Regions from separate parts of the Paenibacillus sp. MDMC362 genome, predicted to be linked through region 2. Evidence: riboswitches for the same ligand, from Rfam matches in the RefSeq annotation. Region 2 holds a riboswitch; each other region holds the start of a gene.

Region 1 (6,010 bases), on a different contig from region 2:
TGAATGGTTGGTTTAATCGAGTTCCGCTTGTCATACGCGATTTTCACCAGATCTACCCCCTCGCTTGTGTCCGGTATTCCTTGGGTGAGATGCCGACCAACTTCTTGAAGCAGAAGCTGAAATAATTCGGATCGGCAAATCCGACACGCTCCGCGATTTCAAAAGCTTTAAGATCCGATGATCGAAGAAGCTCCTTAGCCGTTTCCATCCGAAGCTGCATTAAATACTGCACGTAGGTCATTTTGACTTCTCTTTTAAACACAGCGCTAAAATAGCCTGTACTAATATGAAGCTGCATGCACAGCTTCTGCAGAGATAACTCCGAATCAACGTAATGCTCCCGTGTATATTGGAGCGCCTTTTCCACAATGTCTTTATACGCATGCTGCCTGGAGCTGGCAATATGCTTTCGTATGGTCAAACTAATGTCCTGTAGCCAAGCTTTAACCTCCTGTAATCCGGAAAACTTAAAAATCTCCGCATGCAGCTGAAATCCGGCCCCGAACAACAGCTCGAGCTCGACCCCGGATTCTTTGGCCGATCGCAATACAGCCGTTACAACCTCCAAAAGGTACACCTGAACGTCCTGAATGGTACATGAGGCGCCAATGAGTTCATCCAATATGTGCGAAATGGCTTCGGTTAATTCCTCTTCGGTTCCAAGCTTTAGACTGCGGATCAGCGCTTGCTCCTTTAATTCATCCAGACGAACCCCCTCCGGTCTCGGACGCTCGACATCATCAATGAAAAGGACTTTCTCGGCACCAAGAATCAACCGGTAGTCGAGCGCCAGCAGCGCACCCTGATAGGAAAGCTTAAGGTCTGACAGATTCTCCACCTGTGAGCCCACGCCAATCGTAACCGGCAGCTTCAAATAATGAAGAATGCTTTTTAATAAGCGGTCAAGCGTCATCTGCAGCTCGCTAAACCACGCATCGTCCTCCTTCTCATCGTTCGCAATCAGCAGCACAATGCTATCCTGATATATGAATGCGCTTACAAGAAATAAGGAATCCAGGAGCTCCTTGGCAATGTTCAGCATGGCATGCAGCATTAAATCCAGGTCTCCAGAATGGCGCAGGGAGGCTGAGGAGGTTTGCTCCTTATCAACCGAAGCGGGATATAATGCCATAACCGCAGCCAGGTAACAACCTCCATTCAAAGATAATTCGTAATTTCGAATCTTCTCCTCCATAATCGAGCGGGGCAATTTCCGAGTGAGCAGCGACGCAAGAAACGATTCCCGAAGCAATGGTAAGCTCGTGCGGTAATGCTCCTTCAACTGGCGCACATCCTCGCGCTCTGCAACCTCCACATCAATCTTGTCCTTGATCTTCCTCAATAGCTCCATAAAGCTTTCGGCTGAGAAAGGTTTAAGCAAATACTCGTCCACGCTGAGCGTAATCGCTTGACGGGCATAATCAAATTCATCGTATCCGGTTAAGATCACGATTTTGCACAGCGGCTGGAACTCCCTGAGCCATGAGGCCAGCTGGAGCCCATCCTGAAACGGCATACTGATATCGGTAATGACAACATCCGGCTCCAACCGCTCCGCAAGCTCCACGGCCTCTCTCCCGTTCTCCGCCGTTCCCTCGATCGTGAATCCGCAGGCTCCCCACTGGATTTCCTGCACGAGTCCCTCTCTTACGTCGGCTTCATCGTCCACTAGCAGCACTTTATACAAGGCAATCCCTCCTGTTCTTATCTGTCAAATTAGTTAAAAGAATCTAATGTGATCTTACCGCGGCCCATCCAAGTTTGGAATGCTTCATTTCACGCTGTTTGAGGCAAAAAAAAGAACGAATGCATGGCTCTTGAACAACAGAGTGATTTCTGTTCGTTAAGTCATGATTCGTTCTGAACTCGATTGCATAAAATCTTAAGCCTGGACCGGTATGGAGACGGGAGCAGCAGGCGTACTTAACCTTTTAATGCTCAGGTAGTAGGCAATGCCGAGCGGGATGACGGCTCCGAGCCAAGCCAGCGGGTTCGCCAGGCTTGCGCCGAGGAATCCGATCTGCGCGGTCAGGAAGATGGCAGCCAGTACCCGCATGATCAGTTCCATGATGCCGGCTACAGTTGGGATAAAGCTCTGTCCCAATCCCTGCAGCGTGAAGCGGTAGATGAACAACAGCGACAGAAGCAAATAGGTGCTTCCGTTCGATAAGAAATACAGCCTGCTAAGGGACAGCAATTCTTCCTGTCCTTGACCGACAAAGAGGCTGACGGCTGCAGGACCGGCGAATATCACCAGCAGCCCCACGGCGATGCTGAATGATCCCGAGACCCATAGGCATTGTTTAACTCCAAGCTTGATGCGGTCTATGCGATTCGCGCCGAAGTTCTGGGCTGCAAAAGTCGCCATCGTGATGCCAAAGGAACTCATGGGCTGCGTAGCGAGCATATCAATCTTCTGAGCCGCAGTATATGCGGCTACCGCTGTTGCTCCGAGACCGTTAAGCGTAATCTGCAGAATGATGGCTCCGATCGCAATGATGGAGGCTTGGAAGCCCATCGGGAAACCGACCCACATATGCTGCCGAATAAACTTCCAATCGATGGACCAATCGGCATTCTTAAACTGCAGAAGCGGAACCTTTTTATGAATGTATAACAAGCAGAGCAGGCAGGAGAACAGCTGCGATATTACCGTGGCAAGCCCCGCTCCGGCTACTCCCATCTTAAATACGAGAATAAATAACAGGTCGAGTACGATGTTCAGAATGCTTGCGACCACCAAGAATAGAAGCGGTGTCCGACTGTCCCCAAGCGCTCTGAGCAGGTTCGCCAGCAGGTTGAACAGCACGGCTGCGCCAACACCCCAGTTAATGACGATTAAATACGAATAAGCATCATCCAGAATTTCCGCCGGCGTGTTCATCATGACGAGGACAGGCCTTGTGAATATGACACTCACAATGGTCAGAACAACCGTGAATACAAGGCTAATCCATATACTCGTTCCCACGCTTTTGCGAACGCCCGCGATATCCTTGGCGCCAAAACGCTGCGCCGTTATGATGGATAAACCTGCCGTCAAGCCTTGGGCAAAGCCAATGACAAAAAACAAAATACTTCCCGTCGATCCGACTGCCGCAAGTGCGTTCACACCAATGGTGCGCCCCACAATCAGGGTATCCGCCATATTATAAAATTGTTGGAAAATATTTCCGATCAAAAGCGGGATCGTAAACATGATGATCAGCTTGATCGGACTTCCTTGCGTCATGTCTCTCATGTAGATTCTCCTATGCCGTCATAAACGTTTTCTCATCTATTTATTTTGATAATATAACGATTTAACTGTGCCTATATAGAGCAGCACCTTGAAAACATTATAATGGGTGAAGGTCGTTTGTATTCTTGTGTATCTTATCATGAAAGAACATAAATTTCTGCATATTTATCATCCAAAATCATAACGATACCAATTCCCTATGGTCTGAACGGTTCACACCGGATTTTGATCGGCGAAGTCATTTCAATAAAAAAAGATCAACCGGCAAATCGGCTGACCTTTTGAGTCGGGATTGTTTATGCTTCTTCAACAGCTAGCTTATCCAGAGCCTGCTTCGCACGCACCCGCGCTTCCTCTACTGTGCCGGCGGTTGACAACGCAACTGCGACTCGTCTTCCAACCTTGGTCACCGGTTTCCCAAAAATGCGCAGCTGCGTATTCGGAACAGCCAGTGCTTGCTCGGCACCGGTAATTGTGTAGTTCTCCAGCTCTCGCGCTGCTTTCAGCGGACGGCTGGCTCCCGGCGTTATCAATTCGATCTCCGGGATCGGAAACCCAAGAATGGCACGGACGTGAAGCGCGAACTCAGATAAATTTTGCGTCACCAGCGTAACCAAGCCGGTATCATGCGGTCGCGGAGACACCTCGCTAAAATACACTTTATCCGCGGCAAGGAACAATTCAACACCAAACAATCCATATCCGCCAAGCTCGTCGGTAATCGTCCTTGCAATATATTTAGCTTCCTCCACTTGCTCTTCGGACATGTTGTGCGGCTGCCAGGATTCGATATAGTCCCCGCTCTCCTGAATATGACCGATTGGCGCACAGAAGCTTGTGCCATTGACGGAGCGAACGGTCAGAAGCGTGATCTCTGACTGGAATGCAATGAATTCCTCAATGATCACTCTGCCGTTCTGCACGCGGCCGCCTTCCATGGCGATGTTCCAGCAGGACTCGATGTCCCCTTCTAAGCGGCATACACTCTGGCCTTTGCCTGAAGAACTCATCAGCGGTTTAATTACGCACGGAAAACCCATGTCCAGGACAGCCCGTTTAAACTCCTCATAAGTATCGGCAAATCGATAGCCCGCAGTAGGCAGTCCCAACTCCTCGGAAGCCAACCGGCGAATCCCTTCACGATCCATCGTAAGCTTCGCAGCTCTGGCAGTTGGAATAACCCGGTACCCCTCTTCCTCCAGTCTAACCAGCTCCGAAGTAGCGAGCGCCTCGATTTCGGGTACGATCAGGTCCGGCTTCTCCAGCTCAATGATGGCGCGTAATTTCTCCCTATCCAGCATATCGATGACATGGCTGTGATCGGCAACATGCATGGCCGGAGCGTCGGCATAACGATCGACGGCTACGGTTTCAACACCCAGTCTTTGGGCCTCAATCACGACTTCTTTTCCCAGTTCTCCCGATCCTAGCAGCAGTATTTTCTTCGTTTTTAACATCGTTGTTTTATCCCCTTTTCGTAGTTTCAGAGACTTATAAAAAAAAGCAGAAAATAATAAAGAGGTAAGGAAAATAAGCTTCCCTTACCTCTGCCCAGGCGTACGGCCGTCGTCATCTGTGTGCTCCCTCATGGTCCCCCATGCTACGCCAGTCACACACAAACCTATACATTGTTATTTAAATCATACTTAATCTTCCCGTTAATTGCAATATCACCGTTAGGCGACATCAGGATTTAGACTTCAGCATATCGATTGTATCCTTCAGCGATTGCGACAGCCACTTCTTGGGGTGGATTACCAACTGAATGTCCAGTTGAATGTCAGAATGGGCAAAGGGAAGAATCGCAAGCTCACCACGCCTGATTTCCTCCTCTGCTACCATCTGTGGCAATAATGAAATACCTGTACCGGACATCACATATCTCTTGATCGCCTCTGGATTGCCCAATTCCAGGCCTATTCGCATTGGAACTCCGCTGGCACGCAGCACCTTTTCCAACATCATGCGATAATTACAGCTATCCTCGGGCATAATCCATTCGGCATCTGCCAGGTGTTCTAACTCTATGACGGGTTCAACACGAAGGGGATGATCCGGATGGACAATCAGCAGGAGGGGTTCTTCCCGAATGGGGATCCAATTCAAGGAGGAATCCTCCGGTTTATGATCCAAAATAAGACCGAGATCGTACTCGCCCTCTCTCACCTTACTGAGGATGCTATCTTCACGATCCGGTTGTAAGCGGATGACAAGATCCTCATGCCTTTGTTTCAGTTTGTGAATGACGGACGGAAGAAAATAAGCGGCCAGCGAATCTATCGTTCCGATCGATAAAGTTCCTCCACCTTGCTTGGTCAGCTTTTCCTTCGACTGCTGGAACAGATCCAGCATTTGAACGGCATACTTGAACAGCTCCTCGCCGGACTTCGTCAGGCGCAAGCCTCTGCCATATCGCTCGAACAGCTTGACGCCGTATTCCTTCTCCAGCTTTTGAATCTGGGTGGTTACACTGGATTGGGCATAACCCAACACATCCGCGGCTTTCGTAAAGCTCTGGCGAATCGCAACCTCTCTGAAGGTATGCAGATAAATAAGTTCCATCGCTGTCTCCTTATCAATAATATTGATAATAATTATCTATTATTATAGATAACTCCGATTTTATTTCCTATGTTAAAGTATAGCCATCACTCACGAATTGGAGGAAAGATTATGCTGAGTCAGCAAGAACTGCATGGCGTGTATGTTCCAGTGATCACTCCCTTTACACAGGATTACGAACTGGATCTTCCGTCTTATCATCGTTAT
Region 2 (6,010 bases):
TGACGGTTCATCTCCTCCGGATAAGGATTCAGCTTGTTCCATGTGCGCAGACCCGCTTCCACATGACCGACCTGAATCTGCTGCAGAAAGGCTGCATAGCTGGCCAGGAACGTTGTCAGCGTATCGCCGTGCACCAATACAATATCCGGCTTGGCTTCACGCAGAACAGGCTCAAGACCCTCCAGGACGCGCACGGTGATCTCGTTGAGCGTCTGACGATCCTTCATGACATCCAAATCATAATCCGGAACAATCTTGAACACATCCAGCACCTGATCCAGCATTTGCCGATGCTGCGCAGTAACACAAACGACCGATTCGATATGCTCAGGGTGACGTTGAAGCTCTAGAATGAGCGGCGCCATCTTGATGGCTTCGGGGCGGACCCCAAATATCGTCATCACTTTCACTTTTGACATGTTTGAAAATACCCCTCTTTGCTTGTTTTCAAATATTCAAGACGTACGAGTGACCGGCTTGGCTCTTATTTCGTGCCGTACAGCCGATCCCCTGCATCACCAAGGCCCGGTACGATATAACCATGGTCGTTAAGACCTTCATCGAGAGCAGCAACATAAATGTCCACGTCCGGGTGGGCATCATGGACAGCCTTCACACCTTCCGGTGCAGCCACGAGGTTCATCATCTTGATCTGGGTACAGCCGCGTTTCTTCAGCACGTCGATCGCAGCGATAGCGGATCCGCCCGTCGCGAGCATCGGATCAATGACGATCAGTTCCCGTTCCGTCACATCGGTTGGAAGCTTCGTATAATATTCAACAGGCTGAAGCGTTTCAGGGTCACGGAACAACCCGACATGCCCTACCTTTGCCGCTGGTAGCAGCTTGACAACGCCGTCCAGCATGCCCAGACCGGCGCGCAGGATCGGAACCAAGCCGAGCATGCGGCCGGAAATGACTTTCCCTTGGGTTTCAGCGACCGGCGTCTGCACGGATATCGATTCAAGAGGAACCTCCCGCGTAATTTCATAAGCCATCAAAGTCGCGACTTCGTCTACCAATTCGCGAAAGTCTTTTGTGTTAGTCCGCATATCACGGATAAATGTAAGTTTGTGTTGAATCAACGGGTGATCACAAATCACCAATTTTCCCATGTCTGGTCCCTCCGGTTTGAGTACAAATGTTATTTCAATATGGGCGTAAATATTTGTGAGCTCCATAAATCCTGTCTATTATATCATTCCCTCTAGTCAATTGACACCTGCACGGGTCATGTTTTATTCCATGAGTTTTTGACCTTATAACGGAATCGGATCTTCTTCTGTCCTGAACCTAGGTTTTCCATTCTCGCCTATATTGATGCTAACCGCGAAAGGACCTGATTGGGAAAATGAGAGCATGGCAATCTGGCCAGAATGTTCATAGCGCCTAAAAAGGACCCCACCTGCATCAGGCGGGGTCCTCTTATCATAGGCTTCTTATGCGAAGGAAACTGTGATTAATATTTCATTTCAGCATAGAGAGGGTATTGATCGGTAAGCTCAGCCACCAAACGGCCTGCTTTTTCAAGCGTTGCCTCGTCTTTCGGCTGCTTCAAAGTCATGGCAATAATTTTCGCGATTTTCACCATCGCTTGTTCATCCATACCGCGGGAAGTAACCGCAGGGGTACCAATACGGATACCACTTGTTACGAACGGACTGGTCGGATCAAACGGGATGGCATTCTTGTTCACGGTAATCCCGATGGAGTCCAGAACCTTCTCCGCGTCTTTGCCGGTGATGTCCAGATTACGGGTATCCACCAGCATCAGGTGGTTATCGGTTCCGCCGGATACGATGTTCAGGCCTTCCTCGATCAGGGTATCGGCCAGCACTTTCGCGTTCTTCACGACATTCTCTGCATACGTCTTGAAAGACGGATCCAAGGCTTCGCCAAGCGCAACGGCTTTGGAAGCAATCACATGCATGAGCGGTCCGCCTTGGGAGCCGGGGAATACCGCTTTATCAATCGCTTGCGCCCAAGCTTTTTTGCACAGAATCATACCGCCGCGAGGTCCGCGAAGGGTCTTATGCGTCGTTGTCGTTACAAAATGGGCATGCGGAACCGGATTCGGATGAAGACCTGCCGCAACGAGTCCTGCAATATGAGCCATGTCCACCATGAACAACGCGCCTACGTCGTTCGCGATGGCAGCAAGCTTTTCAAAATCGATAATGCGAGGATAGGCACTTGCACCCGCGACGATCAGACGAGGGCGATGCTTGAATGCCGCTTTGCGGACTTCGTCGTAATCGATAAGGAACGTGTCTTCTTGCACGCCGTAGGCAACGAAATTGTACAGAAGGCCGGAAGCGTTAACCGGGCTTCCGTGAGTCAAATGGCCGCCGTGGGCCAGGTTCATGCCGAGCACGGTATCTCCAGGCTTCAGCGCTGCCAAATATACCGCCATGTTCGCTTGGGCACCGGAGTGCGGCTGAACGTTGGCATGCTCGGCTCCGAACAATTCTTTGGCGCGGTCACGGGCGATATCTTCCACGATATCCACACGCTCACAGCCACCGTAATAGCGTTTGCCAGGGTAGCCTTCCGCATATTTATTCGTCAGTACCGTCCCCATTGCTTCCATAACCGCTTCGCTGACAATATTCTCAGAGGCAATCAGCTCAATGTTGCTGCGTTGACGCTTCAGCTCCAAATCCATCGCTTCCAATACAGCCGGGTCACTCTTCCGCAAATGTTCCATCATGTTCATATCCTCCCAAATCAATCGTTATTTTTTCTTGCAAAATTAACACTACAAGTAGTCATCCTTAAAAAAGCGAGTTCTCAATCGAATCAATCGCACAGCGTGGAATCATCCCTCTGCTCGAGTCGGTACACCGCACGTTCTCCGCCGATCAGCTTGGGGCGAGTATAAGCCGCAGTAACACGCGCCTCCCCGATATAGCGCTCGGTCGGCCGGAACGGAACCGCCACTCTCCGCAAATGCATGCCGATCAGCGTCTCGCCGATATCAACACCGGCATGGGCTTCAATCGATTCCGCAAGGCAGGGCTCCTTCATGCTGCGGTAAGCTGCGGAAGCCATCGACCCGCCGGCACCCGGAATGGGAACTGCCGCCACTTCCGTCAAGCCCAGCCGCTCGAGCAGCTCGCGTTCCATCGCAAGCGCACGGTTCAGATGCTCACAGCATTGATAGGCCACCGCGAAACCGAATTCCGTTTGGACCTTGGCAATGCCCTGAAGGAGCTGCTGCGCCGTTTCAAGAGCGCCGCCCGTACCGATTCGACGCCCAACCACTTCACTGGTACTGGCTCCGATGACCAACACTTTACCCGGCCCTAAGACGGCCGCTTCGGCCAGTTCGCGGACAATACGCGCTGTCTGTTCGTTCAAGGAAACCTTGGAGATATCCGTCATGTCACAGTCCTCCCGATGATTTTTCACAGAAGATGCTTCAATCCCTTATCACGATAGCTGCAGCTGTATTACGCGCGTTCACTTATCGCGATTCATTCTTCAGGTAACGCTCCTCGATGGCCTTGATCTTGTTCACGCGGCCGACATGGCGCTCGCCATGACTGAAATCCGTCGTCAGCCATGCGCTGACGATTTCGCCAGCAAGTCCAGGACCGACGACACGCTCGCCCAGCGCAATCACGTTGCTGTCGTTATGCTCGCGCGTCGCTTTAGCTGAGAACACATCATGTGTCAGCGCGCAGCGAATGCCCGGCACCTTGTTGGCCGCAATGCTCATGCCGATCCCCGTACCGCAGATCAGGATGCCGCGGTCCGCTTCACCCGAGACGACCTTCTCGCACACCGGAAGGGCATAATCGGGATAATCCACGGAGTCGGAACAGCCGCAGCCCAGATCCTCCACCTCGTGTCCAAGACCCCGAATGACTTCCACGATTTCCTCTTTCAGACGAATGCCAGCATGATCCGTACCCAATGCAATTTTCATCTATCAAAAACCCCCTCGTATGTTCGCTTTTGCGTTTTAGCTTGTTCCATTATAACCCAAATCGGGCGCAAAAGACGAAAAAAGAGCAGTCGGCGCACGTATTGTGCTCCAAATGCTCTTTGCCCAGGCGACCGGCCGTATATTCCGATGCTCCATCGTGGTTTCATCCACTTCGTCGCCAGTTACACCGGATCATGTGTTTTTCAACTTCATCTTAAAGCAATACCATGCGAAAGGCAAGTGGCTTTTTAGCCCAATGGCAGGCTTCATATCACTAAAGGCTAGGTTAAGTTATGCCGATCCGCTTCGAGCTTGTCCAAAAGACGGAACAACGCCGTCCGTATCTCTGCGGCCGTGGCTTCATATTCCTCCCGCGAGCCCCCGAAAGGATCGGAGATATCGAAGCTCGGGATGCGTTGACGCAGCTCGATCAGACGCTCCCGGTCACGGTCGCTGACATCGTGGCCCAGAGACCTGGCCAGCTCAAGCGCTGCATACAGACTATCCTGCTCCCGCAGATCGTCCAGCACCCGGCGGTCATCCTCAACAAACTCTTTCAGCGTGTGCATCTTGTCCGCGGCGTACGGAAATTGCCTTATAGCATACTGCTTATGCGACTGGGTCAACGTCAGAATCAGGTCTGCCCACTCCACCAGATTCGCGGTCAACGGCTTGGACACCAAGCGTTCCTGGATATCCTGGTCTCGCAGTATGGATTCCGTATGATGGGACACCGGCATTCCGTCCACGGCCGAGACGCCGGCGGACTTCGTTTCCAGCGGAATGCCCCGTTGTTTGGCAAGCTTGCGCAGCATGCCTTCAGCCATTGGACTGCGGCAGGTGTTTCCCGTGCAGACAAACAATATATTTTTCACGGTCCGTTCCTCCCGTTCGTAGGTTCTTTGGGGTTATTGTAACAAATATTGCTTCAAAAAATAAACATGATGCCAAAGATAACCAAAATTAGTCCGCCGAGCATTTCGCCGTACTCCCCCAGCTTATTGCTTACCTGACGGCCAAGCAGCAAGCCGAGAATGGACAGCAAACCGCCCACCACCCCAAAGGAAGTCACGATAAACAGCACATCATCCACAAACATTCCGAGCGAAACGCCTACCGAGAAGGAGTCGATGCTGACGCTAAGCGAAAACAGCAGCATGCCTAAAAATGCGGTAGGTTGTATTCGCTGTCCTTCTCCGCCACGCCAGGCGTTATACATCATATGCCCGCCCAGCAAAAGCAGCAGCCCGCCGGCCGCAAGCCCTGTAACGTGGCCCAGTAACATGCCAACATAGCGGCCGGCAAATAAGCCCAGCAGCGGCATCAGCATATGAAACAATGCGATCATGAAGCTGATGCCCAGCATTTGGCCTAAGCGCATACCGCTTCTCAATCCAACACCGATTCCAAGCGAAAATGCGTCCAGTCCGAGAGCAACCGCCATCATTAGAATCGCCGCAAGCTGTCCCGATTGGACAGACGCCTCCAGCATGCCCATTCCCCCAAGTCCCATGGTCTTGTACACCATATGCGGACAAGGTGGAAATCATGCCAAAAGCGTTCATGCGGCAGCTTTAATTCACATCGATGATGTGGTGTCCCGCGGCCTTCAGCAGCCGGTTCATGATGGCTGCCCCGAGTCCTTGTTCCGGACATGCTTCGGCCAGGATGAAGGTGGCGCCTTCGTCATCGAACCGGCGCAAGCCGGCGTACAGCCGGCGGGCCGCTTCCTCCGGCGCGGCCAGGCTGCCGAGCGAGACGGCAACGTCCGCGCGGTAGTGACCGATGTGCTCGTCGAATGACAGCACGCCGGTCACCTCCCCGCGCCTGGCAGCCGCCTCAAGCTCGGCCGCGATGCGTGCCGACACCGCATCGGCACGCGGGCCCTGCACCACGCACATCGCACCCTTCGGTGCGTAGTGCGTGTACTTCATGCCCGGCGAGCGCGGCGCCGGGCTCTCCGCCTCCCCGGCGGCGCGGTGCAGCGCCGGGTCCATCCGCACGCTTGCCGCAACGGCGGCAAGCTGCTCGGCCGTGACGCCGCCCGGGCGGAGCACCGTGACGGCGCCGTCTTCCCCGA
Region 3 (6,010 bases), on a different contig from region 2:
GCATGAAACTCGCATATCAACTCGAATACGGTTCCCTCAACTCCTGCATAACTCTTCACTTCACTGTAAAGTGTATCCGCTGCTTCCTTGGCCTTATTGCGGAGCACTTCCAACTCGGGGACCGGCTGCTGGATCAGCTTGCCCTCACGGAACGAGAACGCACGCGGAAGAGTCAAACAATGCGCCCAGCCATGCGAGTCAGTTGGATAGACGACCTCCGGCAAACCCATCCAGCCTACCATGATGCGCCGGCCTTGCTCGTCCAGCATGGTCTGCGGTGCGTAGAAGTCAAAACCTCTGTCCAGCTCGTAAAACGAGCCGTGTTCAAACTCCAGCGTGCTCCGGTCCAGCGGCTTGCCCGAGATGTATCCGGATTGGTAAATGTTCCGGTATGCGTCATCTTGCGGGCTCAGCCCCTGCGGCGAAAACAGCAGCACGCCCCGTCCTTCCAGTTCAAAATAATCGGGGCACTCCCACATATAGCCGAAATGTTCAAGACGGGTTTGGATTTCCCCTTTACATGTCCAATCCAGCAAATCCGGTGATTCATATACGACAGCCGTTCCTGTCTGATCGCCCCTTTGGGCGCCGATGACGAACCGGTATTTGTCTTCGTCCTTCCATACCTTCGGATCCCGAAAGTGTTCGGTATATCCGTCCGGCACACGGTCGATCAGCGGCTTATCGAGCTTCGTGACCAATCCATCACGGTTCATCACGGCCATGCATTGATAAGATTGCCTGTTCCATTCCTCATCCCGCGCATTTCCGGTATACATCAGATACAGTTTGCCGTCTTTCACGATTCCGCTGCCCGAATAAGCGCCATAAGCATCCTGCGAGTGGCCAGGTTCAATGGCGATGCCTCGGTTTTGCCAATGCACCAGGTCTTTCGAGGATGTATGGTACCAGTATTTCAAGCCGTGATACGTACCCAGCGGAAACCATTGGTAAAATAAGTGATATTCCCCGTTATAATAAGAAAACCCGTTAGGGTCATTCAGCAAGCCCATGATGGGCTGTACGTGAAACCTCTGCCTCCATTCGCTTAATTTCACTTTCTCCCTTAGGGAGGAAAGCTCTTCGGGAGAAGCCTGATCCAGGCGTCGGTATTTCTGTTCTCTGTCCATATCTCTTCTCCTTATAAATGGGCTTACTAAAAAAATCAAACGGTTCATGCTATCCATGAACATCTGCCTAACTCACCTATAGTGGAACCGGTTCCAATAAGGAGTAAAAATAATGAACACAGCTCCAATACCAAGCAAATGCAGTATTGGAACCGGTTCCGCTTTTTTCAGTATAAAATACCTATTTTAGATTGTCAACGCTTTCGCGATGAATCATATCGCAGCTCATAACCGTCAGAAAATCCACAGGCTCGTCGTTGACCAGCTTCATAATATGCTGTGCGGCGAGATGACCCGCTTGGGAATATCCATATTTAACCGTTGTCAATCCAGGATGAATCACCTCGGTTACGTCGTATCCGCCAAATCCGGTAACGGAGAGTTCGTTAGGAATTTGAATGCCCTTCATATGTGCCGCTTTCATAACGCCTAACGCAATGTTGTCCGTTGCGCAGACCACGGCAGTTGGCATCGTTCGGTTCGATTCAAAAATGGACCATGCGGTCTTTACACCATCCGACATCTTAAATCCACTCTCATAGAGATCCGCTTCCGCCTCACTGTACTCGCTTACCGCTTTCAGAAACCCCTCCTTCCGCTGAACTCCGACAGCAACGTCTTGTTCCGTCACCCCGATATAGGCAATATGGCGATGTCCCTTGGACAGCACATATCGGCCCATGTCATAGCCTGCGGCATAGTCGTTATAAATCATGCTGTGAACATCCTTATGCTGCTGTCCTAACAGGATGACAGGGATGCCGATCTCTTGAATCGCGGCAAGATGGGTTTCCGTCACTTGAGTGGCAAATAAAATAATGCCAGATATTTTTTGCCTGGCGAGATCATACAGCGCTTCAATCTCCCTGGATAAGTCCTGGCTTGCATTGATAATAAGAAGCTGATAACCGTGTTTCCTTAACTCTTCATCCATGCCGGCAACGGTCTGGGATGCTGAGAATGAATCCAGACGCGGTACAATGGTGCCGATCATGCTGGTTTTCTTCGCTTTCAAGCTTTGTGCAAACGAATTCGGAATATAGCCGGTTTCCTGAATGACCAGCTCAATTTTTTGGCGTGTTGCATTGCTGACGGAGCCTCCGTTTAAGAAACGGGAGACCGTGCTTTTGGCGACTCCGGCTTTTTTGGCAATATCTGCAATCGTGTTCTTCATTCGGTGCTCCCGAGAGCCGCTTGCGGCGCTGCAACGAACAGATGGTCCTCCACAGCTCCTAGTTGGGCAGTACAATGGATCATGTTTCGTTTGTGCATGAATCTCTCCCCTTCGTTTCGCTTTTTTCCTAACTATACCATGACGTCCAGGAATCCGTGAAATGGGGACTCCAAGCCTATTATGGCAGGAACCATATCTTTTCCAAGTTCCAGGCTCTTGCTAGAAAGTAAACGATTCGAAGGGGACAATTCATCGGCGCACCCTTCATTCATAAACAAATGGTCTATGGATTTCCCTTAGGCTTGCACGGTTCGCTCGGCCGATTCGACGGTATGCTTCAGCAATGTAGCAATCGTAACGGGGCCGACACCTGCCGGTACCGGTGTAATCGCAGATGCCACCTTTGCGCAGGCTTCATAATCGCAGTCGCCGATATTCCCTTTATTGTAGCCGGCATCCAATACAACGGCTCCCGGCTTAATCCAGTTCCCCTGAATGAAATTAGGCTTGCCTACGGCCGCAACCACGATATCCGCCTGGGACACAAGCTCCCCGAGGTTCTTCGTTCTCGAGTGGCAGATCGTAACGGTAGCATTGCGATTGAGCAGCATCATTGATACCGGCTTACCCAGAATCGGACTGCGTCCGACCACCACGGCATGCTTCCCTTCGATCGGCAGATCATAATAATCCATAATCGCAATAATCGCGGCAGGCGTACAAGACGGATAATCGGCAAAACCAAACGCATTTTGCGAGAAACCGAGCGTGGTCACACCATCCACGTCTTTTTCAATGGCTATGGCATCAAAAGCCGCCCGTTCATCGATATGATGCGGCACCGGATGCTGGAGCAGAATACCGTGGACATTCGGATCCTCGTTCAGCTCTTGTATCGCGGCGAGCAGCTCCTCGGTCGATGTCGATGTCTCCAGCACCACTTTCTTGGATATGATGCCAAGGCGCTCGCAAGCATTTCCCTTCATCCGCACATAGGTCGCCGAAGCTGGATCATCGCCAACTAGAATCGTTGCCAGACAAGGCGTTATCCCGTGCTGCTTCAATTCCTGTACCTTCACCGCCAGCTTATCCTTAATATCATCGGATACCTTTTTTCCATCCAAAATTACGGGTTCCTTACTCATGCTAATCCGCTCCTTCGCCATTGTATTAAAAAACATAAAGAGGCAAGGCGACTGATCGTCTCCTTACCTCTTGCCCAGGCGTACGGCATATGATCCTATGTGCTCCCTCTTGGTACCCCAAGCTACGCCAGTAACACACAGATAACTTTTTTAAATATACCACGACTTTGGACTTCGCGCTACCGGTCATGAAGTTGACGTGTTAAATCGTAATTCTTTTGATTAATTTGCAAGAATCTAGTATGTTGCCGATGGTACAAGCATAGAATGTCCTAAGAACAATTCGCTCCAGGAGGCCCGAATGAAAAATCCGGTAATCTTCAAAATGCTGCCCTTCATGATTCCGCTTGTCTTCGTGATACCGGTCTTGACGATATGGCTGCAGAACGATTCAGGTCTAATATCAAGCCGTGACATACAGCAGGTAAAAACGGTTTTTACGGGCATTTTCCTTGAGGCGCTTCCTTTTGTGCTGCTTGGAGTGCTGCTGTCGTCCCTTCTCCAGCTGTTCGTTAAAGAACAGTGGGTGCGTCGGATCACGCCCAAAAATCCGGTCATCGGCGTCCTGTTCGCTTCCATGCTGGGGATCGTTTTTCCCATCTGTGAATGCGGGATGATCCCGGTCGTCCGAAGATTGATGCTTAAGGGGATGCCTGCCTACATCGCTGTAACCTTTATTCTCAGCGGGCCTATCCTGAACCCCATTGTGTTCGCTGCGACGATCATGGCCTTCCGTTCACATCCCGAGGTAACGATCGGCCGGATGGGACTGGCTTTTGCAGTCGCGGTAACGGTAGGTTTGCTTGTCTATGTATTTTCTAGGAACAACCCGCTCAAGCGTTCCTTACAAGAGTTTTCCGAACAAAATTCGGCCGTTGGTCAACGCAAGCTGCACGAGCATCCCAAAACCTGGAGAAGTCTGTTTGTCCACGCCGGGGACGAATTGATCGAAATGGGCAAATACCTGGTTCTTGGCGCATTCCTGACAGCCTGCATCCAATCCTTCATTCCTAGAGAAGAGCTGCTGGCATTGGGGAACGGTCCCGCCGCTTCTTACCTGTTCATGATGGGGTTTGCTTTCATTCTGTCCCTCTGCTCGACTTCGGATGCATTTGTGGCATCGGCGTTCACGCACACCTTCACCGTAGGTCCGCTCGTATCCTTCCTCGTGCTCGGCCCGATGCTGGATTTCAAAAGCTTGCTTATGCTGTCGACTACTTTCAAGACTAAATTCGTGATCGGTTTAAGCCTGCTGGTGATGACGCTTGTCTTTATCGGCTCTGTAGCCGTCAACGCACTCTTGGGTGGATAGCTGCCTAAGGATAAAAGATTGACGAAAAACCAAACGAGATTACCGGGACCGTGTAGGATCATCAGGTATCCGCTTGAGATTGGAGGTGATTGGGAGAATGAAGTCCAGTTTGAGGATACGGATTCACTATATGCTCCGGTCGCTGCTTGTTGCGGCTCTCGCCGCTTATATCATGCATCTGAATGCTTCAGATTCGCTCGAATATTACCTTGCGCCTCATATGCAGACCCTGCTGCTTCTCTGCCCGGTTCCCTTGTTGTTCATTGCATTCGGAATGATGTGGCATTCTCTTTCGGGCGATTCCGGAGAGGTGTGTGATTGCGAGCACCCTCTGCCTACCGGCCTTGTCAAAAACGTAACGGTATACGGGTTATTCTCGGTGCCGCTGCTGTTTGGCCTGCTCCTGCCGGACCAAGCCTTGGGCAGCGATATGGCATCCAAAAAAGGAATGATCTACACCTATCCGAATCCCGATGTACGGCGTAAAACCGATGACCGCAACACGTCCGCCTTTTCAGGGACGGATAATCGATTACCCGGTTTGGATCAAGGGGCAGATGAAAATATCGCTTTGAACGAACGATTCGTTGCCAAGGACATCTATAGTGTGGAGTTTGCAGAGCTTGCCAAGCGCTTATATTCGCTGCCCGTCATTAAGGTAGAACCGGACATTTTCTCGGAAACTGTCGGGGCCATGGATATGTACAAGGAGCATTTTCAAGGAAAAACCATCTCGGTGCAAGGTTTCGTCTTCCGCGACGGACATATGAATGAGGATACCTTTGCCGTCAGCCGATTCCTCGTGATGTGCTGCACCGCCGACGCCGTACCGTTCGGGGTTCTTGTGCGCGGCACGAATGCTGCGTCGTTCGCAAATGATACGTGGGTCCAGATTGATGGCACGATCCAGGTAGCCACCTTAAATGGTAAAGAGACTCTGCAAATTCAAGCGAAGCAGATTCAGCCGATCGAGCAGCCGGCATCCCCTTACATTTTCACGAATCCGGACTCCGTCGCAGAGTTTGACGAGCTGTATTCGATAACCCCGACCAAGGAGGTAACAAATAAATGAACAAGATACCCGTTGTATTGATAAGCGGATTTTTGGGAAGCGGCAAAACCACGCTGCTGCTCAGACTGCTGGAATATGCCGCCAAGCGGCAGTGGAGAACCGCCGTGCTTATGAATGAGATGGGCGAACAAGATGTGGATGGCGATACGGTTTCCGGCCAAATCCCCGATCTTCCGA

What was found. Region 2 has a riboswitch for ZMP and ZTP ahead of rpiB (ribose 5-phosphate isomerase B). Riboswitches for the same ligand answer to the same signal wherever they lie in the genome.
Region 1: another riboswitch for ZMP and ZTP. It lies ahead of purT (phosphoribosylglycinamide formyltransferase 2); the one in region 2 lies ahead of rpiB (ribose 5-phosphate isomerase B).
Region 3: another riboswitch for ZMP and ZTP. It lies ahead of DP091_RS26340 (bifunctional 5,10-methylenetetrahydrofolate dehydrogenase/5,10-methenyltetrahydrofolate cyclohydrolase); the one in region 2 lies ahead of rpiB (ribose 5-phosphate isomerase B).

What each region holds. Positions count from the first base shown of each region.
Region 1 is NZ_QLYT01000018.1:6,746-12,755, forward strand. Features, by position in the region: gene DP091_RS09710 (cache domain-containing sensor histidine kinase) at 1-47, opposite strand, end outside; gene DP091_RS09715 (response regulator) at 53-1,687, opposite strand; gene DP091_RS09720 (MATE family efflux transporter) at 1,883-3,241, opposite strand; gene purT (phosphoribosylglycinamide formyltransferase 2) at 3,538-4,698, opposite strand; ZMP/ZTP riboswitch at 4,784-4,864, opposite strand; gene DP091_RS09730 (LysR family transcriptional regulator) at 4,928-5,803, opposite strand; gene dapA (4-hydroxy-tetrahydrodipicolinate synthase) at 5,915-6,010, shown strand, end outside.
Region 2 is NZ_QLYT01000035.1:11,790-17,799, forward strand. Features, by position in the region: gene wecB (non-hydrolyzing UDP-N-acetylglucosamine 2-epimerase) at 1-419, opposite strand, end outside; gene upp (uracil phosphoribosyltransferase) at 485-1,114, opposite strand; gene DP091_RS17820 (serine hydroxymethyltransferase) at 1,459-2,709, opposite strand; gene DP091_RS17825 (TIGR01440 family protein) at 2,799-3,383, opposite strand; gene rpiB (ribose 5-phosphate isomerase B) at 3,466-3,930, opposite strand; ZMP/ZTP riboswitch at 4,045-4,126, opposite strand; gene DP091_RS17835 (low molecular weight protein arginine phosphatase) at 4,212-4,805, opposite strand; gene DP091_RS17840 (manganese efflux pump MntP) at 4,859-5,422, opposite strand; gene DP091_RS17845 (L-threonylcarbamoyladenylate synthase) at 5,505-6,010, opposite strand, start outside.
Region 3 is NZ_QLYT01000063.1:5,592-11,601, reverse strand. Features, by position in the region: gene DP091_RS26350 (glycoside hydrolase family 32 protein) at 1-1,130, opposite strand, end outside; gene DP091_RS26345 (LacI family DNA-binding transcriptional regulator) at 1,312-2,304, opposite strand; gene DP091_RS26340 (bifunctional 5,10-methylenetetrahydrofolate dehydrogenase/5,10-methenyltetrahydrofolate cyclohydrolase) at 2,601-3,449, opposite strand; ZMP/ZTP riboswitch at 3,515-3,594, opposite strand; gene DP091_RS26335 (permease) at 3,751-4,761, shown strand; gene DP091_RS26330 (TIGR03943 family putative permease subunit) at 4,859-5,833, shown strand; gene DP091_RS26325 (CobW family GTP-binding protein) at 5,830-6,010, shown strand, end outside.